DNA from 4 places in the Streptomyces sp. TRD_SC_5 genome. Region 2 is predicted to be linked to each of the others. Evidence: riboswitches for the same ligand, from Rfam matches in the RefSeq annotation. Region 2 holds a riboswitch; each other region holds the start of a gene.

Region 1 (3,780 bases), 6.0 Mb from region 2:
CTCACGCTGGAGGCGGCCGCCCGCCGCGCCGGGCTCTCGCCCGCGCACCTGTCCCGCCTGGAGACGGGACAGCGCCGGCCGTCGCTGCCGATGCTGCTCGCGCTGGCCCGTGTCTACGGTACGACGGTGTCCGCGCTCCTCGGCGAGACCCCGGGCGACCGGGACGCCGTACTGCGCGCGGACGAGAGCGAGGCACGGGAGGCCGACGGCTGGACGTACCACCGGGCGGGCGGCTCGGGGCGCGCCATGCAGGCGCTGCGGGTGCATGTCCCCTACGGCGCTCAAGGGGACCTGGTGCGCGTCCATCCGGGCGAGGAGTGGCTGTACGTCCTGTCGGGGCGGCTGCGACTGGTGCTCGGCGAGAGCGTCCACCGCCTCGATGCCGGGGGCAGCGCGCATTTCGACTCGCTGACCCCGCACCGCATCGCGGCCGCCGGCCCGGCCGGGGCCGACCTGCTGTTCGTTCCCACCTTGCTGCAGAGCGCCACCGGCGGCCTGTGCCTGCCCCAGGAGACCTGACATGCCGCAGCCCGAAGAGAAGACCACCGTTCGCCGCTTCGCGGAGGACAAGATCCCCAGGGGCCTGGCGGTCCGCGTCTTCGTGTACGTCGTCGCGGGCCACCTCTTCGCGGCCTTCGTCTACCTGCTCTTCACGCTCGGCGGCCAGCGCTGATCTTGCGGCCGACGCCGGTACTCGCGGCCGACACCGGTACTCGATGTGATCAGCTCTTGTCGAGCAGGCGCGTCCGCAGCCGCTCCCGGGTCTCCGGAGTGATGCCCAGCCCCTCCGCGAGGTAGCGGTCGGTGGTGCCCCAGATCTCCTCGATCGTCTCGAAGGCGGCGTTCAGATACTCCGCGCGGGCCTCGAAAAGCGGGCTGAGCAGCTCCATGACCTCGGGTGACATCCCGGCCGACGAGTTGTCGCTGCGGCGCACCTTGTAGCGGCGGTGCGGGTCGTTCGACTTCAGGTAGTCGGCCTCGATGGCCTCGCGCTCCACGCCGACCGCCAGCAGGGCCACCGCTATGGACAGGCCCGCCCGGTCCTTGCCCGCCGCGCAGTGCATGAGCGCGGGGACGGCTTCCTCGGCGAGAGCGTGCAGCACCTGGCTGTGCTCGGCCGTACGCTCCTTGATGATCACGCGGTACGTCGCCGACATCCGGTCCGCGGCCTTGCCGTCCGAGAGGATCTCGCGCAGCTCGTCGAGGTTCCCGTCGCGGACCATCTTCCAGAACACGGCGCCGTCGGCCGGGTCCGTCAATGGCAGGTTGACATTGCGCACCCCCGGCAGCTCGATGTCCGGGCCTTCCAGTTGCTGGTCCGCCTCGTTGCGGAAGTCGAAGATCGTGTGGAGGCCCAGCGAACCCAGGAACGCCGCGTCGGCGGCGGTGGCGTGCGCCAGGTGACCGCTGCGGAAGAGGACTCCGTGCCGTACCCGCCGCCCGTCCACCGTCGGCAGGCCGCCCACATCACGGAAGTTGCGCACGGCGGCAAGCTCGGGCTCCTGCTCGGGCTCTGTCGACGGGACCTGCGGCAGCTGCTGTGTCACGTGGGCTCCTGAAGTCTGCCGTCGGCGCTGCTCGCCGACTTCGGCGCGTTTCGACGATACGACATGGGTTCGTTGGGCAACCATCTCGGCCGACCCGGCGCGGCCTGTCGTGGAGTCGCCTGCTCTTACCGCTACAGGATGGGGCGTAAGTGATTGTTCGGGTGAAACGGACTATGTCCTGCTAACTCCCCTTGTAGGTACGGGAAATGGTGAGACCGCTGGTGAGCAGGATCATATTCGTGACGGTGCGTGGCGAAGCGCCGTGGGTAAATACCAGTTCACAGGCGGGGCCCAAAGATCCGTAATCCACAGAGGGTGACGGGAATTGCGTCATGAATTCTTGTGGGGCGACGGCGGAGTGAATGGACTGGCTTGTACGGGGGAGCCGCGTCGGCTTACGGTCACCGTCAATCCGGGTGGACCGCCGAATCCTGCCACCTCCCGGAATCCGCACCCACACTCACTCACGCGTGGCAGGAGCGGGGGACCCAGGTAAGTACGCCGGTCATCCGGATGTTCCACGTCCGGACCGGCTTTGGGGTTAAGTCGCGCAACAGCGCGGCCGGGCATCTCCAGCCCGAACCCGACAGCTCACCTCGTAGGCGCCGGAGAGGAATGTTCCATGCCCGCAAAGGGTAAGCACCGCCGCCCGAGGTCCAACTCGCTCACGCGCGGATTCGCCGCCGCCGGAACGGGCGGGGCAGTACTCGCACTTCCCCTCATCGCCGCCACCGGCGCGAACGCCGCGGAGAAGGCGGCCCCGGCTGCCGCGTCCGCCGGCCAGGCCGCCGCTTCGGACGTTGCCAAGAAGGCGACGCCCAAGAAGAAGACCAGCACCAAGACCTACGCCGTGGTCGCCGGCGACTACCTGTCCAAGATCGCCGACGAGCAGGACGTGCGCGGCGGCTGGCAGAAGCTGTACGACGACAACCGTGAGGTTGTCGGCGGCAACCCCTCGCTGATCCTGCCCGGCATGAAGCTGACCATCGGCGCGAAGGCGGCGGCGCCCGCGAAGGCCGCACCCGCGAAGCCGGCGCAGCCGGCGGCCAAGGCGCCCGCGCCCGCCGCCCCGAAGGCCGAGCCCAAGGCCGAGGTCAAGGCCGAGGTCGAGAAGCCCGCCCCCGCCGCCGCGCAGAGCACCGGATCCGGCTTCACCGCCCCGGTCTCCGCGGGCGTCACCACCCCGTACCGCGCCGCCGGCGGCAGCTGGTCCAGCGGCTACCACACGGGCGTCGACTTCTCCGCGTCCAGCGGTACCCCGGTCAAGGCGGTCGGCTCCGGCACCGTCGTCTCCGCGGGCTGGAGCGGGTCGTACGGCAACGAGGTCGTCATCAAGCACGACGACGGCCGGTACTCGCAGTACGCCCACCTGTCCTCGCTGTCCGTCTCCTCCGGCCAGAGCGTCGGCGGCGGCACCCAGATAGGCCTCTCCGGCAGCACGGGCAACTCCACCGGCCCGCACCTGCACTTCGAAATCCGCACCGGCCCGAGCTACGGCTCGGACGTCGACCCGCTGGCCTACCTGCGCGGCCACGGCGTCACTGTCTGATCCGTCTGGTCGGTCAGGTCCGCCTGGTCCGTCTGGTCCGTCCTGAACGACGCTCCCGTACGCCCCCTTTTGCTGCCACGCCCGGCGGCAAAAGGGGGCGTACGTGCGTTTCGGGTCTATTCCGGATTGGGTGAATCTTGACCGGTGTCATATGTCACGCCGCGTCAACCCCTCCCTACGGTGGCGTAGGTCACTCGCTCCAGTGAAGGATGTGCCGACGTGGCAGACGATTCGAGATCATTCAGTACAGGCACCATCGGGTCGTACGCGGCGATCGGCGACAGCTTCACCGAAGGCGTCGGAGATCCCGGACCCGACGGTGCGTTCATCGGCTGGGCCGACCGGCTCGCCGTACTCCTCGACGACCGCGTCCCCGAGCACACGTTCCGCTACGCCAACCTCGCCGTACGCGGCCGCCTCCTCGACCAGATCGTGGCCGAGCAACTCCCGCGCGCGAAGGAACTGGCCCCCGATCTGGTGAGCTTCTGCGCCGGCGGCAACGACATCCTCCGGCCCGGCAGCGACCCCGACGACGTCGCCGAGCGCTTCGAGCGGGCCGTCGCGGACCTCACCAACGCGGTGGGCACCGTCATGGTGACCACCGGCTTCGACACGCGCGGCATTCCCGTACTGCGCCATCTGCGGGGCAAGATCGCGACGTACACCGCTCACGTACGGGCGGTC
Region 2 (3,780 bases):
CGCTGCTCTTCGCCTGCGCGCACTCGGGGTCCGCCAGGTTGGTGACCAGGTTCGGCAGGCCGTCCGGTTCGATCACCGTGGTGATGCGGATGTCCTGGTACTTCGGGTTGGCGAAGACGCTGGTGATGGCGTCGATGTACTCGGCCTTGTAGCGGTCCAGGCCCGCCTGCGTGAGGGGCAGTTCACCGTTGGAGGCGAGGGCGGCGCAGTCCCGGCCCGGCAGGTCGTACACCACGAACGTGGCGGTCAGCGGCTGTCCGGGCTTCTTCTGGGCCAGCGCCAGGTCGAGGTGGTCGGCCAGACTCTTGCGGCCCCCGTTGGCGCTGCCGCCGTGTATCGCGGCGATGCGGTCCAGCCAGACGGCGGTGGGGTAGCCCTTGACCTTCTCCATCTTCGCCTTGACCGTGGCGTCGGCGGTCTTGGCGATGGACCCGTCGATCAGTGTCGCGTAGTCGGGGTTGACGTAGGACGAGGCACCCGCGAACGGATTGTCGACGTGCGCCTCGGCCGCCTCGGCCGCGACCGCCGACGTGGTGCCGAGCAGTCCGGCCGCGGAGAGCAGCAGGCCAGTGGCGGTGCCGGCGGCGACAGCCGCTAACGCTCTTCGGCTTTTTCTGTGATGGCTCACGTGCGGATCTCCCTGTCAGAAGACTGCCGAGGCGAATGGGAGCGCTCCCAAACGTGCTGCGGCATCAATCAAGCAGCGGCCCGCACGCCTGTCAATGAACATGACAAGCTCCGTTCCGATTGACCGACTGCCTCCAGCCGGATTCGGGCACTGGGCTTTGGGGAACCCAGATGTGACCAAATCGGATCAACAAGGAGGCCGCGATGAACGAAGAGAGTCGCGAGGTGGAAAACCCCGTCACGAAGCATCCGCAGCCCGAGCTCCCGGACCAGGAACAGGCTCACCCCGGCTGGACGGGCCCGATGGATCCGCCGCCCGATCACGGCGAGGACTCCTACCGGGGCAACGGGCTGCTGAAGGGCCTCGCCGCAGTGGTGACCGGCGGAGATTCGGGGATCGGCCGGGCGGTGTGTCTGGCCTTCGCACGCGAGGGTGCCGATGTGCTGCTCACCCACCTTCCGGAGGAAGAGAAGGAAGCTGCCGACACCTCACGACTCGTCGAGGAAGCAGGCCGCAGGGCGGTCACCATGAGCTGTGACATCCGGGACGAGGAGCAGTGCCGAGCACTCATTGAGCGCGCCGTCGCGGAATTCGGCCACATCAACATCCTGGTGAACAACGCCGCATATCAAATGTCCCAGCCCGACGGCATCGGCGCTATCACGACCGAGCAATTCGATCGCGTAATGAAGACCAATCTCTACGGCATGTTCTGGCTGTCGAAGATGGCACTCCCCCACATCCCCGAGGGGGGCTGCATTATCAACTCGTCCTCCGTTCAGGCGTACAAGCCCAGCCCGCATCTGCTCGACTACGCCATGACGAAGTCGGCCATTGTCGCCTTCACTCAGGGGCTGGCCCAAATGGTGGCGTCCAGCGGAATCCGCGTCAACGCCGTCGCTCCGGGGCCGGTGTGGACGCCGCTGATTCCGGCGACCATGCCGGACACCACGGAGTTCGGAAAGCAGGCACCGCTGGGGCGGCCCGCACAGCCGGCCGAAATGGCTCCGGCATACGTGTTCCTCGCTTCCCCGCAGGCGAGCTACATCACGGCCGAGATCGTCAACGCCACTGGTGGCACGCCGCTGCCGTAAAACGCCGCTGCGGTAAGACGGCCGACGACGGACGTGCGCGCCCCTTGCCCCTCGGGGCAGGGGGCAACTTCCTTACGTCCACAGGCGATTGGCGAAATGGGCGATCAAGTCCGCTTTCCGTGCGCGTTTAGCCCATGAATTGACCAATGTGGGCGGTTTGCCCGAAAGGTCGCCCTGCCCTGTCGCCCGTGATACGAGTCACGTCCGAGACCGAATGCGGCCAGTTCCGTCGGCGTCAGTTTGCTTCCGCAGAAAGCAAGTTGAGTCTGGCGCCCACGGACAGTGACAGAAGTTTCCGCGCCCTGATACGCCGAGCGATTGCGCCGCGGAATCCAGGGCTTGTTCTCGCCGTCGCTCTCGCCTACCGTCACGGTCAATCCGGGTGGACCGCCGAATCCTGCCGCCGTCCGGAATCCGCACCCACTCACACTCACGTACGGCAGGAGCGGGGGACCCAGGTAAGCCGCCGATCCGGAATGCGTCCGGAACGGCTTGGGGTGAAGTCGCACGGACCGTGCGACCGGGCATCTCCAGCCCGAACCCGACAGCTCACCTCGCAGGCGACGGAGAGGAATTCGTCATGCCCTCGATGGGTAAGCACCGCCGTCCCAAGGCCAGATCTCTCACCCGTGGCCTCATCGCCGCCGGCACCGGTGGCGCCGCACTGGCAATGCCGCTGATCGGCGCGACCACCGCCGGCGCGGCGCAGCCCGCCGCCGTGGAGAAGTCCGTGGCCGCCGCCCCGGCCGCCGCGAAGAAGGCCGCACCCACGACCCACACGGTCGTCGCGGGTGACTCCCTTTCCAAGATCGCGAAAGCGCACTCCGTGAGCGGCAGCTGGAAGAAGCTGTACGAGGACAACCGGCAGGTCATCGGTGACGACCCGGCGCTGATTCACCCCGGCCTCAAGCTGACGATCGGCGCGAAGGCCAAGGCCAAGGCCGATACCAAGGCCGAGACGCCCGCGAAGGCCAAGCCGTCGTCCGACCGGGCCGACCGCTCCGAGACCCGCGCCGCCGTCGCCAAGACCACGACGTACACCAACGACCTGGACGGCTGGATCAAGGAGTCGCTGGCCGTCATGGCCGAGCGCGGCATCCCCGGCACCTACGAGGGCATCCACCGCAACATCATGCGCGAGTCGTCGGGCAACCCGATGGCCATCAACAACTGGGACATCAACGCGCAGAACGGCACGCCGTCCAAGGGCCTCCTCCAGGTCATCGCGCCGACCTTCCAGGCCTACCACGTGCCCGGTACGTCGATGGACAGCTACGACCCGGTCGCCAACATCACCGCCGCGTGCAACTACGCCGCCGACCGGTACGGCTCGATCGACAATGTGAACGGCCCGTACTAGAGCGGCCGCAGGGAAGTTACGGCCTGCCTGCTCCAGCAGGGCCCCGGAGGGTGCCTCGCTGGAGCAGGCAGGCCGTTCGCGTACCCGCGGCCGCGTCCATGTGGCGGGAAGCAGCGGCCGGCGGGCGCACACTGGGGGCATGAGCAACTATCAGGGCCCTGCGGTCCTCATCACCAGTGATGCCGAGATCGATGTCGTGGCCACGTTGAGCGGAGGCAGCTCCGGGCTCGAGTGGGGCGGCAGCGCCCAGACCGACAATGTGCCGGAAGAGTTCTACGCGGCGATGGACAGCGGACATGTCACGCTGCGGCTGGCCGACGGCCGGGAGGCCGACGTGGTGGCGAAGCGCACCGCCATCGGCAGCGGACGGCTGAAGATTTCCGGGGTCGGCTCGATCCCGTTCTAGGACCGCACGGTCGCCCGCAATAAGACATGTAATGCTAAAAATAGGGCATGAGCGGACATCTCGCACGACCCAGGGGTGTCGGCTCACCGCGCTCGTCTCGGCGAGGAGGGCTGTCCCGGCTGGAGGTGCGCAGCGCCGCCGGTCAGGTGCTCTTCCTCCAGATCGTGGTCGCGGTGCTGCTGATCACCGCCGCTGTGGTGGCGCTCACCGTCCAGACGCGCCACGACAGCGAGGGGGACGCCCGTAACCGCTCGCTCGCCGCGGCGGAGGGCTTCGCGGACGCCCCTGGCAC
Region 3 (3,780 bases), 5.1 Mb from region 2:
ACACCGCAGCCGTGAACATGAAGTTCCACCCGCAGCCGCAGGGCGGTACCCCCACGCCGTGGGCCTTCCCCGCCCCCGAGCGCGGCTCCCTGCCCAACGGCCTGACCGTACTGCGCTGCCACCGCCCCGGCCAGCAGGTGGTGGCCGTCGAGGTCTTCCTCGCCGCCCCCCTGGAGGCCGAGCCGGCCGGCCTCGACGGCGTGGCCACGATCATGGCGCGGGCCTTCTCCGAGGGCACCGACAAGCACTCCGCCGAGGAGTTCGCCGCCGAGCTGGAGCGCTGCGGCGCCACACTCGACGCGTACGCCGACCATCCGGGCGTCCGGGTCTCCCTGGAAGTCCCCGTCTCCCGGCTGCCCAAGGCGCTCGGCCTGCTCGCCGACGCGCTGCGCGCCCCCGCCTTCGCGGAGAGCGAGATCGAGCGCCTGGTGGCCAACCGGCTCGACGAGATCCCGCACGAGACGGCCAACCCGTCCCGCCGCGCGGCCAAGCAGCTCTCCAAGGAGCTCTTCCCGGCCACCTCGCGCATGTCGCGTCCGCGCCAGGGCACCGAGGAGACGGTGGGGCAGATCGACTCCGGCGCCGTGCGGGGCTTCTACGCGGCGCACGTGCGCCCCGCGACCGCCACCGCCGTGGTCGTCGGCGACCTCGAGGGAACGGACCTGGACGCGATCCTGGCCGACACCCTGGGCGCGTGGAAGGGCGACACCGCCGAACCCCGCCCCGTACCGCCGGTGACCGCCGACGACACGGGCCGTGTGGTCATCGTGGACCGTCCCGGCGCGGTCCAGACGCAGCTGCTCATCGGCCGGATCGGACCCGACCGGCACGACAGCGTCTGGCCGGCCCAGGTCCTCGGCACCTACTGCCTGGGCGGCACGCTCACCTCCCGCCTCGACCGCGTCCTGCGCGAGGAGAAGGGGTACACGTACGGCGTGCGCGCCTTCGGCCAGGTGCTGCGCTCCGCCGCCGACGGGTCGGGCGCGTCGATGCTGGCGATCAGCGGCTCGGTGGACACGGAGTCCACGGGCCCGGCGCTCGAAGACCTCTGGAAGGTGCTGCGCACCCTCGCGGCCGAGGGCCTCACGGACGCCGAGCGGGATGTCGCCGTACAGAACCTGGTGGGTGTCGCGCCGCTCAAGTACGAGACGGCCGCGGCCGTCGCCGGCACGCTCGCCGATCAGGTCGAGCAGCACCTGCCGGACGACTTCCAGGCCCGGATGTACGCCCGCCTCGCGGAGACGGGCACCGTGGAGGCCACCGCGGCGGCCGTCAGCGCCTTCCCCGAGGACCACCTGGTCACGGTGCTCGTCGGGGACGCGTCGCAGATCGAGGAGCCCGTGAGGGCGCTGGGCATCGGTGACGTGACGGTGGTCAGCGGCTGACCTGCCGGAGCCAGACGCACAACTCATCCCAAAGCGGTGGATAGAGGGGCCCCGGAAGCCGAAAGGCTGCCGGGGTCCTTCTCTTATGTCCGTTTTGTTGTGGAGGTTGCCTGTCTGGCCTGTGGGGTGCGTTACAAAACGCCCTGTCTGTTTGGTGATTAAAAGATGTCCCGTTTAGCGTCTGTCCGGCTGTCCGTCAGCAGTGAGCCGCATCCGCGGCACCGGACAGTCATCGCCGAGTCCCCGTCAGGCGCGAGCCTGGGGAGCCGGGGACCCAATCAGTCCCTGGGGTGAATCGGACGTCCTTCGTGCGCACGTGCGACAGGGGTCCGTAGGAGACCTTCCTGCTCCGAACCCGTCAGCTAACCCGGTAGGCGAGAAGGAAGGAAAGGATCAGCCACTCCATGGCGTTCACCCGTGCCACCGGGAAGCACCGTCGTCCCAGCCGTCTGACGCGCAAGAGCGCGAACATGGCGGGCGTCGCAGCCCTCGCGACCACCGGCGTCATCGGAGGCCTGGCCTCTCCGGCCCTCGCCGCCGAAACGGCCGTTGCCGCCGAGGACACCGGCCTCACCCAGGCCATCGTCATCGGCGACTCCCTCGCCGACCAGATCGCCGCCCAGGCCGAGGCGCAGCAGCACGCCGCCGACAAGGCGGAGGCCGAGCGCAAGGCCGAGGCGAAGCGCAAGGCGGAAGCGAAGCGCAAGGCGGAGGCCAAGGCCAAGGCGGAGGCCGAGGCGGAGGCCGAGGCGCGGGCCAGGAAGGAGCGCGAGGAGCGCGCGGCCAAGGAGCGCGCCGCCCGCGAGGCGGAGCGCAAGCGCCTCAACGGCTACACCCTTCCCGTCGCCGGCTCCGCCGTGACCACCGGCTACAAGACCGGCGGCAACCTCTGGTCCTCCGGCAGCCACTCCGGCGTCGACTTCCGCGCCGCGTCCGGCAGTTCCGTCGTCTCCGTCGGTGCGGGCACCGTCGTCGAGGCCGGCTGGGGCGGGGCGTACGGCAACAACATCGTCATCCGGATGAACGACGGCACGTACACGCAGTACGGCCACCTGTCGTCCCTCGGCGTCTCGGTCGGCCAGTCCGTCGCGTCGGGCCAGCAGATAGGCATCTCGGGCTCGACCGGCAACTCGACCGGGCCGCACCTGCACTTCGAGGCGCGCACGTCCCCCGAGTACGGCTCCGACATGGACCCGGTCGCGTACCTGCGCGCGCACGGCGTGAACGTCTGACGGACAGTCGTACGGAAGGCCCCGGTTTCCCCGCCGGGGCCTTCCGCATGTCCAAAAGCCGTCCATTGATTCCGGCCTCCCGTCGGAAATCGCGGAATGCTGCAATAGAGTCACCGAACAAGCGTCGGTCGACCGCGTTTCGCGGGGATTAAGGCGGAGGTCCGGTCATGCGCATTCCCGCGCAATCGGTATGCACAGCAATCCGTGACGACATCGTTTCCGGTGTCTTCGCGCGGGGCAGCAGGCTCACCGAAGAGCTGCTGGCACGCCGTTACGGTGTCTCGCGTGTCCCGGTGCGCGAGGCGCTGCGCACGCTGGAGTCCGAGGGATTCGTCACCACCCGCCGGCACGCGGGCGCCTGCGTGGCCGAGCCCACCGAGCAGGAGGCCGCCGACCTGCTGGAGGTACGGACGCTGCTCGAGCCGCTGAGCGCGGCCCGCGCCGCCCAGCGGCGCAACGAGGCCCATCTCAAGGTGCTGCGGGGCCTGGTGAGGCTCGGCCAGGAGCGGGCCCGCAGGGGCGAGGGTGAGGATCTGCGCTCGCTGGGCAGCTGGTTCCACGAGACGCTCGTGCAGGCCTCGGGCAGTCCTGGGCTCACCGCCCTGCTCATCCAGCTCCGGCACAAGATCGCCTGGATGTACGCCGTCGAGCACCCGGCCCGCCCCGCCGAGGCATGGGCCGAACACGGCGCGATCGTCGACGCCGTGGCGCGCGGCGATGCCGAACGGGCCCGCGCCCTGACGGCCCTGCACGCCGAACGCGCGGTGGCCGCGCACCGGTTGCGGCGCCCGGGTCCGGGTCCGGCGCGTGAGCGCGAGCGCGGGCAGGCACGCGTGAGGACTTCGCAACATGCCGTAAACACCGTGGGCGGCCGCCATTAACAGCGGCGCCGTATACAAAGAGGGTGAATTGGCGGGGGCTGATTTCCGCTGCCCGCATTTCGAGTCGTATGCCGTCGCGTAAAGCGAAAAAGAGCCGCGGCGCCCCGAATTCGGGGGCCACGGCTCCTTCGTGTGCGGTATGCGTCAGAATTCGCCCGTCCGAGTGGTCAGACGGTCTCGGGAAGCTCGTCCAGACCTTCGGAGACCAGCTTCGCCAGGCGGTCGAGAGCGGCGTCCGAGCCGTCGGCCTCGGAAGCGAGCACGAGCTCTTCGCCACCCTGC
Region 4 (3,780 bases), 3.4 Mb from region 2:
GAAGCGGGCGCCTCCGGCCTCGCGTCGGTGACCGCGGCGACCTTCTTCGTACGCATCGTGATGTCGCCGTTCGCGCACCCGCTGTTCACGGTGCTGACGGGCATCGGCTTCGGCCTGGCCGCGCTCTCGCCGCCGCGCGGGGGAAGGTGGCGGCGTATCGCGCTGCCGCTGCTCGGCCTGGCGTTCGCGATGGGCATGCACGCCCTGTGGAACGGGTCGTCGGTCTTCGGGGGGTACGGCTTCTACCTCGTGTACGCCGTCTTCATGGTCCCCGCCTTCGCGCTGCTGACCTGGCTGGTGGTCTGGACGCGCCAGCGCGAGCTGCGCACGATAGCCGCCGAACTGCCCGCCTATGCCGCCGCCGGCTGGCTGCGGCCCGACGAGCCGCTCGCGCTCTCCTCGATGCGGGCCCGCTCGCTGGCCCGGGGCGCGGCGGCTCGTGCCGGTGGCGGCCGGGCGGCGGCCTTGGCCGTCGCCGAGTACGAAGCCTTCGCCACGTCCCTGGCCTTCCTGCGCCACCGCGCCCACCGCGGCGCACTCGGCCCGGACTTCGCGGCCCGCGAGCAGGAGCTGCTGCACCACCTGTGGCAGCGCAGGGAGGTGGCCGGGCCGGCCCTGGAGTACGCGGCACGGGCCACGGGCCGGGTGCGGCCCCCGTCGCCGTGGCCGCCGCAACCGCCTTGGCAGTCGTACGGGTACGGGCCTCCCCCGCACCAGGACTACGCCGCGTACAACCCGTACCGGCAGCAATAGCCGCCGTACGACGCATACACAGACCGGCAGCCCTGGGCGCGGGGGGCGTGCGCCAAGACTGCCGGGGACTGTGGGAGAAATCGTCAGGTCGTCAGACGGAGAGGCCCTTACCGCGCAGCCACGCCGCGGGGTCGACCCCGGCACCGTCGGGCGTGTGCACTTCGAGGTGCAGGTGCGGCCCGGTCACGTTGCCGGTGGCGCCCACGTTGCCGATGACGTCGCCCGTACCGACTTCGCCGGACGTGACGGTCATCGAGGAGAGGTGGCAGTACCAGACCTCAGTACCGTCCGCGAGCTCCAGGACGATGCGGTAGCCGTACGAACCCGACCAGCCCGCGGACTTGATCGTGCCGCCGTGCACGGCCTTGACCGGCGTGCCCGTCGGTGCGGCGAAGTCGAGACCGGTGTGCTGGCCGGAGGACCACATCGAGCCGGACTGCCCGTAGGTGGAGGTGAGCGTGTACGAAGAGGTGGGCAGCGAGAAGCTGGCGGCCAGCTTGGCGAGCCGCTCCTCCTCGGCCTTGCGCTTGGCCTCTTCCGCCGCCTGGCGCCTCTTCTCCTCGGCTTCGCGCTTCTCCTCGGCGACCTTCGCCTCAGCCGCGCTCTGCTGCTTCTTCGCGTCGGCGGCGGCCTGCTCGGCCGCCTCCTTCTCGGCGGCCAGCTTCACCTCGGCGTCGGCGGCGGCCTGCTGCTGCTCGGCCTGCTGGAGGATGCGGGCGCGCAGGGCCTCGCCCGCGTCGGTGGTGCCCTGCTGCGCGTCGGCGGTGGTGATGCCCGCGGTGGTGAGCGGGGCGGCGGCCATGATCGCTTCGCCGGAACCGGAACCGGATTCCGCGTCGTCGGACATCAAAGAGCCGACACCGGGTAGTGACTTGGCGTCGGGAAGTGAGTCCGCTATCGCGTCGGGAAGGGAGATCGAGATGGCCGGCTTGTCCTGCGCGGTGGCGATGCCGCCCGCGCCGACCGCGGCGATGACGCCGACGCCCAGAACGGTGGAGCTGCGGCCGAGACCGCCGCGCTGCTTTGCGACGCGGTGACGACCGCGTACGGGCCGGACGGATTCCTCAGTCGGATTCCACTCCTCCCAGGTCCCCTCCCCGCCGACGGGATTCCCGGTGTCGCTGGGTGCCCCGTAAGGGGGCAGGGTGGCTTCGGGGGCAGGCCTGTTGGACGCCACGGAGGCGTGCTCCTTTCCTTCCTTCTCGCCTACCGGGTTAGCTGACGGGTTCGGAGCAGGAAGGTCTCCTACGGGCCTCTCCGTGGGTACGAAGCGGCCCGATTCACCCCAAGGAACGTGGTTCCCCGGTTCCCTTGCGGAATTCGGCGCGTGCGCACGGTGCCGTCTCTTGCGACGACTGGGACGACCGCGCTGCGTTATCGAACGTTAATAGACACGGGCTCCGGTTTCCAAGCCGTTCCAACTGATCGTTAAGGACCTTGGCCTGGACTAATCAGGACACAAGCGGCCACAGTCGGACGAGTTGACCACCCCTCAGAAAACATCCGCACCATGACGGTTCGTCAATTGTTATGCGCAGGGGTGTCCCGCGATTACCCAGCGTCGCCGCCCCGGTCGCAGGGCTAACTTCAGCCCCATGGTTGTCAACAGCACGCAATCGGTGGCCGATCGCTACCGCGAGTTCTCCGAGCAGCAGGCGCGCGGCACCTCCCCCGCCTACGCCGAACTCACCGCCCGCATCAGCGAGGACCAGGACCTCTGCGCCCTCATCGCCGCCCTGCCCCCCGGCAACAAGCAGCAGCCCAATCTCCTCCTCGCCGCCGTCCGCCACCTGGGCGGCCCCTACGAGCAGTGGGCGCCCTTCCGCGACTGGACCCTGGCCCACTGGGACGACGTACGCACCGTCATGCTGGCCCGCTTCACCCAGACCAACGAGCCCGCGCGCTGCGCCACCCTACTGCCCCTCCTCGCCACGCTCCCCCAGCCGCTCGCCCTCATCGAGGTCGGCGCCTCCGCGGGCCTGTGCCTCCACCCCGACCGCTACGCCTACCGCTACGACGACGGCCCCGTCCTCGGCACCTCGCCCGTCACCTTCGACTGCCGTACGGACGGTCCCACGCCCCTGCCCACCGCGCTCCCGGACATCGCGTGGCGCGCCGGCATCGACCTCAACCCCCTCGACCCCACCGACGAGGACGACGTCCGCTGGCTCCAGTCACTGATCTGGCCCGGCCGCGCGGAGCGCCCGCGTCAGCAGCTCGCCGCCATCGAGGCCGTACGTACGGCGCCCAGCCACCGCATCGTCCGCGGCGACCTCGTCGACGAACTCCCGGCGCTGGCGGCCGAGGCCCCGGCGGACGCGACCCTGGTCGTCTTCCACACCGCCGTACTGATGTACCTGCCGCTCGCCCGCCGCGAGGAGTTCGCCGCGCTCGTACGTGACTTGCCCGGCCACTGGATCTCCAACGAGCACCACACCGTGCTGCCCTGGCTCGACGCCCCGGCCCCCGACGACGAGCACCTGCTCACCCTCGCCCTCGACGAGCGCGCGGTCGCCTTCACGGCCCCGCACGGCCAGAGCCTGCACTGGTTCGGCCGTCAGGCAGGTCCAGCCGCCTGACGAGACCCACGGTCCTGCGGCGGTCCTGCTGGCCCTCGGCGGGCCGCCCGACCGCCAGCAGGGCCATGTCGTCCGTGGCGGCTCCGGCCGTGTGCAGCCGTACGTCGTCGGTGAGCGCGTCCAGCAGCGCCTCGGGCCCCGGGAAGATCCGCCCGCGCAGCCGCGCGGCCGGATCGTAGAAGACACCCGCGGCATTCCTGGCCTCGGACAGACCGTCCGTGTAGAGCAGCAGCGTGGCGCCCGGCGGGAACGCGTAGTCCTGCGCCCGGTCCGGCCAGGCCGCCAGCTCACCCATCCCCAGGGGCAGCGCGGCCACGGCCGGCACGATCTCCGCGACATCCCCGTCGGCGTACAGCAGCAGCGGCTCCGGATGCCCGCGGTTGACCAGCCTCACGATGCCCTCACCGCGCGGGATCTCGCCCAGTACGGCCGTCGTGAAGCCCTCGAA

Evidence for each region. A riboswitch is a leader RNA that binds a small molecule or an ion and turns the genes downstream of it on or off. The one in region 2 is predicted to bind cyclic di-AMP.
Region 1: another riboswitch for cyclic di-AMP. It lies ahead of AC1P0E_RS29465 (M23 family metallopeptidase); the one in region 2 lies ahead of AC1P0E_RS02210 (transglycosylase SLT domain-containing protein).
Region 3: another riboswitch for cyclic di-AMP. It lies ahead of AC1P0E_RS25770 (M23 family metallopeptidase); the one in region 2 lies ahead of AC1P0E_RS02210 (transglycosylase SLT domain-containing protein).
Region 4: another riboswitch for cyclic di-AMP. It lies ahead of AC1P0E_RS18125 (M23 family metallopeptidase); the one in region 2 lies ahead of AC1P0E_RS02210 (transglycosylase SLT domain-containing protein).

What each region holds. Positions count from the first base shown of each region.
Region 1 is NZ_JBWZZS010000001.1:6,440,004-6,443,783, forward strand. It holds gene AC1P0E_RS29450 (helix-turn-helix domain-containing protein) at 1-519, shown strand, start outside; gene AC1P0E_RS29455 (DUF6126 family protein) at 521-673, shown strand; gene AC1P0E_RS29460 (tyrosine-protein phosphatase) at 723-1,547, opposite strand; cyclic di-AMP (ydaO/yuaA leader) riboswitch at 1,995-2,167, shown strand; gene AC1P0E_RS29465 (M23 family metallopeptidase) at 2,170-3,096, shown strand; gene AC1P0E_RS29470 (SGNH/GDSL hydrolase family protein) at 3,316-3,780, shown strand, end outside.
Region 2 is NZ_JBWZZS010000001.1:468,067-471,846, forward strand. It holds gene AC1P0E_RS02200 (glycoside hydrolase family 6 protein) at 1-628, opposite strand, end outside; gene AC1P0E_RS02205 (SDR family oxidoreductase) at 832-1,722, shown strand; cyclic di-AMP (ydaO/yuaA leader) riboswitch at 2,134-2,298, shown strand; gene AC1P0E_RS02210 (transglycosylase SLT domain-containing protein) at 2,303-3,082, shown strand; gene AC1P0E_RS02215 (DUF4873 domain-containing protein) at 3,222-3,488, shown strand; gene AC1P0E_RS02220 (SpoIIE family protein phosphatase) at 3,536-3,780, shown strand, end outside.
Region 3 is NZ_JBWZZS010000001.1:5,609,854-5,613,633, forward strand. It holds gene AC1P0E_RS25765 (M16 family metallopeptidase) at 18-1,385, shown strand; cyclic di-AMP (ydaO/yuaA leader) riboswitch at 1,609-1,777, shown strand; gene AC1P0E_RS25770 (M23 family metallopeptidase) at 1,790-2,617, shown strand; gene AC1P0E_RS25775 (GntR family transcriptional regulator) at 2,785-3,498, shown strand; gene AC1P0E_RS25780 (HPr family phosphocarrier protein) at 3,666-3,780, opposite strand, start outside.
Region 4 is NZ_JBWZZS010000001.1:3,883,334-3,887,113, reverse strand. It holds gene AC1P0E_RS18130 (PrsW family intramembrane metalloprotease) at 1-753, shown strand, start outside; gene AC1P0E_RS18125 (M23 family metallopeptidase) at 845-1,930, opposite strand; cyclic di-AMP (ydaO/yuaA leader) riboswitch at 1,942-2,089, opposite strand; gene AC1P0E_RS18120 (DUF2332 domain-containing protein) at 2,349-3,332, shown strand; gene AC1P0E_RS18115 (PP2C family protein-serine/threonine phosphatase) at 3,271-3,780, opposite strand, start outside.